DNA from 2 places in the Saccharothrix sp. 6-C genome. Region 2 is predicted to be linked to the other one. Evidence: riboswitches for the same ligand, from Rfam matches in the RefSeq annotation. Region 2 holds a riboswitch; the other holds the start of a gene.
The links. Region 2 has a riboswitch for S-adenosylmethionine ahead of IOD16_RS28615 (aminotransferase class V-fold PLP-dependent enzyme). Riboswitches for the same ligand answer to the same signal wherever they lie in the genome.

Region 1 (4,851 bases), 3.1 Mb from region 2:
GAACGGCGCCGACCGGGAGCTGGCCCGTCAGGCGGCGGCGGAGAGCACGGTGCTGCTGCGCAACGACGGCGTGCTGCCCCTGTCGACCGGCGTGGGCAAGCTCGTGGTGACCGGTGACTCGGCCGACTCCGCGGCCAGGCAGCTCGGCGGCTGGACCGTCGGCTGGCAGGGCGTGCCCGCCTCCTCGCCCATGCCGCCCACGGTGACGGTGCTTCAGGGCATCAAGGCCGCCGTGCCGTCGGCGAACGTCGTCAGCGCGGCCACCCAGGCCGACGCGGTGGCGCAGGCCGGTGACGCCGACGCGGTGGTCGTCGTGCTCGGCGAGGACCCCGGCGCGGAAGGCGAGTCGGACACCGAGGAGCCCGCGCTGACCGCGGCGCAGCAGGGCCTGGTGGACGCGGTGCGGGCGACCGGCAAGCCGGTGGTGGTCGTGCTGCTGACCGGCCGGCCGCAGGTGCTCGGCACGGTGGCGGACGCGCCCGCGCTGGTCGCGGGCTGGCTGCCCGGCTCCGAGGGCGGCAGCGCCATCGCCGACGTGCTGTTCGGCGCGGTGAACCCGAGCGGCAAGCTGCCCGTGTCGTGGCCGAAGACGGTCGGCGACCAGCCGTTCTCCTACGACCAGGTGCGCGGCGCGAACACCTCGCCCAGCTCGGCGTACGACCCGGCGTTCGCGTTCGGCCACGGCCTGTCGTACACGACGTTCACCACGTCCGCACCCACGCTGAAGTCGGCGGAGGTGCGACGGGACGACCAGGTGAAGGTGTCGGTGACCGTCGCCAACACCGGCTCCCGGGACGGCACGCTCGTCGTGCCGGTGTACGTGCACCAGCCCGTGAGCAAGGTGCTCACCGCCCCGCAGCGCCTGGTCGGCTTCACCCGGGTGGCGTTGAAGGCGGGCGAGCAGCGGGCGGTCGAGGTGACGTTCGACGTGCAGCGGCTCGCGGTGACGGCGGGCGACATGGACGGCTCGGGCAAGCCGGAGGTCGCCCGGGGTGGCTACGAGGTCGTGGTCGGCGACGGGAGGGCTCGATTCACGGTGCGGTGAGCTGCCCTGATAACCTTCTCGGTCGTACCCGCGCGGCATTCCGCTGTGGAGGAAAACCGTCCCCCCGTGGGGCGGAGCCGGTGACAAGCGCGGTGCGACTCCGAGACCGAGGAAAAGGTGGCTTTCGCGTGGCGAACATCAAGTCCCAGATGAAGCGGATCAAGACGAACGAGAAGGCGCGCCTGCGCAACAAGGCCGTCAAGTCGTCCCTCAAGACCGCCATCCGCAAGTTCCGTGAGGCCGCCGAGGCCGGTGACAAGGAGAAGGCTGTCGCGCTGGCGCAGGACGCGTCCCGCAAGCTCGACAAGGCCGTCTCCAAGGGAGTGATCCACTCCAACCAGGCCGCCAACAAGAAGTCGGCGCTGGCGCGGCGCGCCAACCAGATCTGATCTGGTCTTCACGCTGAAGTGCCGCCCACCCCCACGCGGGGTGGGCGGCACTTTTCGTCTCCGCCCCCGACGGGCCGGCCACCTGGCGCTCAGCGGCCCGGCAGCACCGGCCGGCGACCCAGCGCTCAGCGGCGGCCGTGGGCGGCGACGATCTTCAGCACCGCACGTTCCAGGGCGTAGCCGGAGTCGGCGGCGACGCCCTTGACGTCGGCGTTCAGGTCCGCGACCACCGTCATCGCGGCCGCGAGCCCCCGCTCCTCCCAGCCACGCGACTGGCCCTGGGCCTTCTTCACCTTCCACGGCGGCATGCCCAGCTCGCCCGCCAGCTTGAACGGGTCACCCCGGCCCACCGCGGAGACCCGCGCGATCGTGCGCACCGCGTCGGCCAGCGCGTCGGCGACCAGCACGTGCGGCACACCGAGCTGGATCGCCCACCGCAACGCCTCCAGCGCACCCGCCCGGTCGCCCATCACGGCCTTCTCCGCGACCGCGAACCCGGTCACCTCGGCCCGGCCGCGGTGGTAGCGGCGGACCGCCTCGGCGTCGACCTTGCCGGCCGTGTCGGCGACGAGCTGCGAGGCCGCCGCCGCCAGCTCGCGCAGGTCCGACCCCACCGCCTCGATCAGCACCGCCACGGCCTCCGGGTCGGCCTTCCCGCCGCCCGCCGCGCGGATCTCGTTGCGCACGAACGCTTCCCGGTCCGCCGCCTTGGTGATCTTGGGGCACTCGGTCACGCGGGCGCCGGCCTTGCGCAGCGCCGCGGGCAGCTCCTTGGCCGCCTTGCTGCGCCCGCCGCCACTGTGGACGACCACCACCGTCACCCCGTCCGCCGGGGCCTTGGCGTAGCCGAGGACCGCGTCGGCGATCTCCTTGCCGCACTCCTGCGCGGCTTCCAGCGCGACCACCCGCCCCTCGGCGAACAGCGACGGGCTCACCAGTTCCGCCAGCTCAGGCGGGGTGAGATCAGTCACGCGGACGCGGGTCAGGTCGGCCTGCGGGTCGGCTTTCCGCGCCGCCGCCAACGCACCGCGCACCGCGCGCTCGACCAGCAACTCCTCCTCGCCGAGGATCAGGTGCACGGCGTCGGGCGTGTCAGCGGGCGCACTCACGGCGCGATCCTCCCACGGCCGGCAGACGTCCGGATGGTGGACGTCTCTGGCTGAGGGTCGGGATCGTGACGTAAGTTGAGGGCCATAACTGAATACCGCTCATCCAGAGGGGCAGAGGGATCGGCCCGTAGAAGCCCCGGCAACCCGTCGCACAGCGTCCGCTGGCGATCACGGTGCCAATTCCGACCCGCGGTGCGCGGGAAAGATGAGGAGATACCTCGCGATGACTGCTGTCAGTGTGCCCTCGGCCACCACCTCCTTCGACCTCGGTCCCGCCCGCGCGCTGTCGTGTCGTGAATGCGGCCACCAGACACCGCTCGCCGCCGAGTACGCCTGTCTCGAGTGTTTCGGGCCGCTGGAAGTGGCCTACGACTTCGGTCGGATCCGCCGCGAGGACATCGAGGCGGGCCCCCGGTCGATCTGGCGCTACCGCGGCCTGCTCCCCGTGCCGACCACCGTCGAGTCGCACCCCAACACCAACCCCGGCGGCACCCGCCTGGTCGAGGCCGACCGCCTCGCCAAGGCCCTCGGCGTGCGCAAGGTGTGGGTGAAGGACGACACCGGCAACCCGACCCACTCGTTCAAGGACCGCGTCGTCGGCGTCGCCCTCGCCGCCGCCCGCGAACTCGGCTTCAAGGTCCTGGCCTGCCCCTCCACCGGCAACCTGGCCAACGCCGTCGCCGCCGCCGCCGCCCGCGCGGGCTGGCAGTCGGTGGTCCTGGTGCCGTCCACGCTGGAGCGGGCGAAGATCCTCATGACCGCCGTCTACGGCGGCAACCTGATCACCGTCGACGGCAACTACGACGACGTGAACCGGCTCGCGCAGGAACTGGCCGCCGAGCACGAGGACTGGGCGTTCGTCAACGTCAACGTCCGCCCCTACTACGCCGAGGGCTCCAAGACGCTCGGGTACGAGGTCGCCGAACAGCTCGGCTGGCGCCTGCCCGACCAGATCGTGGTGCCGATCGCGTCCGGCTCCCAGTTGACCAAGGTGGACAAGGCCTTCCGCGAGCTGGGCGACCTCGACCTGGTCGAGCAGACCCCGTACCGCGTGTTCGGCGCGCAGGCCACCGGCTGCTCCCCCGTCGCGGCCGCCTTCAAGGCGGGCCACGACGTGGTCACCCCGGTCCGCCCGGACACCATCGCCAAGTCGCTGGCGATCGGCGCCCCCGCCGACGGCCCCTACGTGCTGGACGCCGTCCGCCGCACCAACGGCGCGATCGAGGACGTCACCGACGAAGAGGTCGTCGAGGGCATCCGCCTCCTGGCCCGGACCGAGGGCATCTTCGCGGAGACCGCCGGCGGCGTCACCGTCGCGACCGCGAAGAAGCTCATCGAGACCGGTCAGCTGGACCCGGACGGCGAGACCGTGCTCCTGATCACCGGCGACGGCCTCAAGACCCTGGACGCCCTCGGTGACCGCGTCGGCCCCCGCGCCAACGTCCCGCCGTCGGCCGAAGCCGTCCTGAAGGCCCTCCAGGACTGACCCCGTTCCGCCCGTTCACGCCTGGGGCCCGACCCCGGGCGTGAACGGTGGCGGTCAGCCCGCCGACGACCGGATCGGCGGTGGTCGGCCGAGCGCGGGCCACCTTGGTCGCGGCACACCGGTCGCCCCGGCTGTCGTTCTCCCCACCGGTGCTCTCCCGTCCGCGGTGGTGGTCACAGGGCGATCCTGGACGAGCGCAGCCACCCGGTCCGGGGGAATGCGGTCAGCTCCGGCAGGACGTGCGGACCGACCGGTTCGGTGGCCACGCGCCAGGCGGTGAGCATCTGCGGCCAGGGCCGTTTCGCCTTCTCCTGGTTGTAGCGCTCGGCGTGCCACGCCTCCGGCGGGATGGCGAGGTCCGCGTCGAACAGGCCGTCGGCGATCAGGCGGTAGGCGCTGTCCGCGGAGAAGACCTGCGCCAGGCGGATCACGCCGGTGGCCGTCGCCCTGGCGACGATGCCGCGCTCGCCGCCGGGCAGCTCCTCGCAGACGTAGTAGGTGAACGCGGGCCGGAGCTCCTCGCTCGGCCAGGGTTGGGCGGTGTAGCCGGGTTGCCACAGCGCCCACGCCACGGCCCGGTTGTCCTCTTGGGGCGACCAGCCGGAGTGCAGTCGGATCCAGACGTCGTTCTTCATCGTTGTCCCCTTGTCCGTGGTGGTGTCGGCCGCCGCTCCTGCGGGCGACCCGCGGCCCGTCCGGGCCTGCCAGGACGGCGGTGTCGCCGTCCCGGTCCGTGCGCAGCACCAGCGCGCCTCGGCTCGTCAACGCGTCGACGAGCACCCCGCTGGGGTGGCCGTAGCGGTTGTCCGCGCCGACGCTCAC
Region 2 (4,851 bases):
CGGTGTAGGCGAGCCTGCTGTGGTCGTCCACGGCGTTGTGCAGGTAGGAGTAGCCCAGGTTGGGATGGCGGTGGGTCGTGCGGGGCCGGTCGGGATCGCGATGTGCGGAGCTGTTGCGCCGACCCGCGTGCCGGCCGTGCACCCTGTGGCCGCCGCCGTCGGGGATGTTGCCGAGCTTCTTGATGTCCACGTGGACCAGGTCGCCGGGCGCGGCGTGTTCGTAGCGCCGCACCGCGCGACCGGTGGCCCGGTCCAGGTGTGACAGCCGCGCCAACCGGTAGCGGACCAGCACCCGGTGCACCGTCGAGCACACCAGGCCCAGATGTGAGGCGATCCGGGCCGGGCCCCACCGGCGCAGCACCCGCACCTTGACGATCCGCCGCTCGGTCCGGGTCGGAGTGCGGCGCGGACTCGTACGCGGACGCGAGGACCGGTCGACCATGCCCGCACCACCCTGGTCGCGGTAGCGGTCCGTCCAGCGTTTCGCGGTGGACACCGACACCTGGAACCGCTCCGCGGCCCGCCGCAACGGCCACCGGTCCTCCACGACACACCGGGCCAGGCGCAGCCTGCCCGCCGGAGTCAGCGGTGCGTTAGCGTGGGTCACGAGGGCCTCCGTCGGTCAGGTGTAGACGTCGCAATCCACACCGAACCCGGAGGCCCTCCCTCATTCCAACATCATCCGACTACGTGTCGGACCGTTCACAACCTCCCCGGACAGAACAGCTAGGCCGCCAACGTCCACAGGGTGTGCGCGATGGCGTCGGTGTTGCGGTCGAGCGCGGTCGCGTTCACGTTCGACGAGGTGTCGCACGAGCGGTGGTAGCAGCGGTCGAACGCCACCCCCGCCGAGCCGCCCCACTTCTGGGCCTGGGCGGAGGTCTTGATGCCCTCGGCGCCGGTGAACGTGCCGCCGACCGGGATGCCGGCCCGCGCGAACGCCGCGTGGTCGGACCGCCCGCCGACGCTGGTCAGCTCGGTCTGCACGCCGATCGAGCTGAAGTAGCCCTGGAGCGTCTGCTGGAGCTGGAGGGAACCCGACGGCTGGCCGGACGCGCTGTAGACGAAGTAGCCCGGATTCGGCGAGCCGATCATGTCGAAGTTGAGGTAGGCGTCGATCCGCGAGCGGTCCGTCGTAGACAGCGAGTTCACGTAGTAGGTGGAGCCGACCAGGCCCAGCTCCTCCGCGCCCCACCAGGCGAAGCGCAGGTGCTTGGTGGGCTGGAAGCCGCTGGACCGCACGGCCAGCGCGACCTCCAGCAGCCCGGCCGAGCCGGTGCCGTTGTCGTTGATGCCGGGGCCCGCCGACACGCTGTCGAGGTGCCCGCCGAGCATGACCACGTTGTCCAGGTCGCCACCGGGCCAGTCGGCGATCAGGTTGTAGCCGGTGGCGCCGCTGCTGGTGAACGACTGGACCCTGGTCGTGAACCCGGCGGCGTCCAGCTTGGACTTCACCCAGTTCACCGAGGCCAGGTAGCCGGGACGGCCGTGCGCCCGGTTGCCGCCGTTCGAGGTGGCGATGCTCTGGAGCTGGGCCAGGTCGGCCTGGACGGCGGAGACCGGGATGTTCGGCCCGGCCAGGGCGGTCGGCGGCGCGGCGGTGGCCGAGCCGAGGCCTGAGCCGAGGAGCGCGCCGGTGGTGACCAGCGCGATGGAGATCGTTCGCAACTTCACGGTGTCTCCCGCGGGGATGGGTGTCTCTCGGAGGGAACGGGGGAGTTGACCGGGGCGGCGGACCCTGTTGTCAACATGCACGGTTTCGCATGGTTCGCGCTAGCGACGTTCGGCTGGTGACGCTCCGTGCGGTGCCGGATTCGTCCATTTCGGTATCACCGGGGAGAATGACCCTGTCGGGTGACGGAGCGGTGATGTGGAGGTCGAGTGGGCGATGTGACGGGCTACCTGGGCATCGCCGCCGCGGTCCTGCTGCTCTCGGTCATCGCGGTCAGGGTCTCGATCAGGCTCGGTCTGCCGTCCCTCCTGCTCTACCTCGGCATCGGCGTGCTGCTCGGCGAAGCCGTGGTGGGCATCCAGTTCGAGGACGCCGACCTGACCCGCTCGCTCGGCACGGTCGCGCTCGTGCTGATCCTCACCGAGGGCGGCCTGACCACCCGGTGGACCGCGGTGAAACCCGCGCTGGGCCTCGGCATCACGCTGTCGACCGTCGCCGTCGGCGTGAGCATCGCGGTCACCGGGTTCGGGCTGCACTTCCTGCTGGACATGGACTGGCGCACGGCGCTGCTGTGGGGCGCGGTGCTGTCGTCCACCGACGCCGCGGCCGTGTTCAGCGTGTTGCGCGGGGTGGGCGTGGGCAAGCGGCTCATCGGCGCGCTGGAGCTGGAGTCCGGCATCAACGACGCGCCGGTCTACATCGCCGTCGTGCTGCTCGCCGCGCCGGACCCGATCTCGTGGACCGCGCCGCTGCTGATGGGCTACGAGCTGATCGCGGGCGGGGTGATCGGCATCGTGCTCGGCTGGCTCGGCGGCGTCGGCCTGCGCCGGGCAGCGCTGCCCGCCACCGGCCTGTACCCGCTGGCCACGGTCGCGGTGTGCCTGCTCGCCTACACCGTCGGCGACCTCGCGCACGCGTCCGGCTTCCTCGCCGTCTACATCGCCGCGCTGGTGCTCGGCAACGCCCGCCTGCCGCACCGGGCCGACACCCTCTCCTTCGCCGAGGGCCTGGGCTGGATCGCGCAGATCGGCCTGTTCGTGCTGCTCGGGCTCTACGCCTCGCCGGGCCGGCTGCTCGACGCGCTGGTGCCCGCGCTGGTGGCGGGCGCGGTGCTGGTGCTGCTCGCCCGACCGCTGTCGGTGCTGTTCGCGGCGGCGCCGTTCCGGGTGCCGTGGCGGGAACAGGTGTTCATCTCGTGGTCCGGGCTGCGCGGCGCCGTGCCGATCGTGTTCGCCCTGATCCCGTTGATCCAGGGCGTCCAGGGGGCGCAGCAGCTGGTCGACGCGGTGTTCGTGCTGGTCGTGGTGCTGACCCTGGTGCAGGGCACGTCCCTGCCGTGGCTGGCCAAGTGGCTGGGGCTGGTCAAGTCCGGCGAGGCGCACGAGGTGCAGGTCGACTCGTCGGCGCTGGACGACCTCGGCGCGGAGCTGCTGCAGGTGCGCATCCAGCCCGGCTCCAAGCTGCACGGCGTGTACCTGTCGGAGCTGCGGCTGCCGCCGGGCTCGTCGGTGAGCCTCGTGGTGCGCGACGACAACGGCTTCACGCCGCAGCCGACGACCCGGTTGCAGGAGCACGACCAGCTGCTGGTGGTGTGCACCGAGGCCATGCGCACGGCGACCGAGGACCGCATCCGGGCCGTGGACCGGGCGGGCCGGTTCGCGCGCTGGAAGGGCGACGTCGGCCGACCGTGACACGGGCGGCGCGCCGGCCCGCGCGTGGCGCTCCCAGGATGTGAACGCCCCTCGACGCAGGCGCGCGGGCCGGGTTACCTTCGACGCGAAGGTCATGAGTGCCAGCGCTAAGCCCGGGCTTGCTGGCCGGCAACCCTCCTACCGCGGTGGGGTGCCCCTGGTGAGGACCTGGCCTGGCGCGCAGGGCGCCCGGCAAGCGCGGGCTCCCTCCCACGGGTGTCCCGGGACCCCCGGAGGGCGTCATGACGATCGCAGTTCCCGTCACCACCACCACCGCTGCCCTTCCCCGCGTCGTCGGCGCGTCGCTGCGCGTGCCGCTGGTCACCGGTGAGCGCGTGGAGTACGCCAACCTCGACCACGCGGCCAGCGCGCCCTGCCTGGAGCAGGTCCGCGACGCCGTCGACGAGGTGCTGCCCTGGTACGCCAGCGTGCACCGCGGCGCGGGCTTCGCCTCGCAGGTCAGCACGAAGGTCTACGAGCAGGCCCGCTCGTCGGTCCGCCGGTTCCTCAACGCCCGCGACAGCGACGCCGTCGTGTTCGCCCGCAACACGACCGACGCGCTGAACCTGCTGGCCAGGAGCCTGCCCAAGCGGACCGCCGTGATCCTGTTCGACACCGAGCACCACGCCGCGCTGCTGCCGTGGCGCGGCCCGAACGTGCGCCGGCTGCGCACGCCCGCCTCACCCGACCAGGCCGTGCTGGAGCTGGACCGGGCGCTGCGCGAGGCGCCGGTCGGCCCGCGGCTGGTCGTGGTGACCGGCGCGTCCAACGTGACCGGCGAGATCTGGCCGGTGGCCGAGCTGTCCCGGGTGGCCCGCGCGCACGGCGCCCGGATCGCCCTGGACGCAGCCCAGCTCGCGCCGCACCGGCCGGTGGACGTGCGCGCCCTGGACGTGGACTACACCGTGCTGTCGGGGCACAAGGTCTACGCGCCGTTCGGCGCCGGTGCGCTGGTCGGCCGGTCCGACTGGTTGCAGGCCGCCGAGCCGTACCTGGTCGGCGGCGGTGCGACGGCCCGCGTCACCGACCACGGCGACCGGCTGGGCGTGGCCTGGTCGGCGGTGCCGGAGCGGCACGAGGCGGGCACGCCGAACGTGGTGGGCGTGCACGCGCTGGCCGTGGCGTGCGACGTGCTGGGCAGGCACTGGGAGCAGACCACCGAGCACGAGCGCGTGCTGCTGGCGAGGCTGCGGGAAGGCCTGAGGACCGTTCCCGGCGTGCACGAGCTGACGCTGTTCGGCTCGGACCGGGACCGCGTGGGCGTGGTCAGCTTCACCGTCGGCGGCCAGGACGCCGGCTACCTGGCCGCCGTGCTGTCGGCCGAGCACGGCATCGGCGTGCGCGACGGCGCGTTCTGCGCCCACGTGGCCGTGCACCGCCTCACCCGCGGTGAACGCGCGCTGCGGGCGTCCATCGGGCTCGGCACCACCGAGGAGCACGTGGACCGGTTCGTGGCCGCGTTGCGCACGCTCGTCGTCGAGGGCTCGC

Region 1: linked by a shared signal. The riboswitch ahead of thrC (threonine synthase) and the one ahead of IOD16_RS28615 (aminotransferase class V-fold PLP-dependent enzyme) in region 2 are both predicted to bind S-adenosylmethionine.

What each region holds. Positions count from the first base shown of each region.
Region 1 covers NZ_CP064192.1:864,117-868,967, reverse strand. The annotation lists gene IOD16_RS04015 (glycoside hydrolase family 3 N-terminal domain-containing protein) at 1-1,045, shown strand, start outside; gene rpsT (30S ribosomal protein S20) at 1,174-1,434, shown strand; gene holA (DNA polymerase III subunit delta) at 1,560-2,543, opposite strand; SAM riboswitch class I at 2,640-2,755, shown strand; gene thrC (threonine synthase) at 2,767-4,029, shown strand; gene IOD16_RS03995 (DNA internalization-related competence protein ComEC/Rec2) at 4,084-4,851, opposite strand, start outside.
Region 2 covers NZ_CP064192.1:6,777,370-6,782,220, reverse strand. The annotation lists gene IOD16_RS28630 (IS481 family transposase) at 1-607, opposite strand, end outside; gene IOD16_RS28625 (M28 family metallopeptidase) at 727-1,674, opposite strand; gene IOD16_RS28620 (potassium/proton antiporter) at 1,882-3,363, shown strand; SAM riboswitch class IV at 3,454-3,568, shown strand; gene IOD16_RS28615 (aminotransferase class V-fold PLP-dependent enzyme) at 3,606-4,851, shown strand, end outside.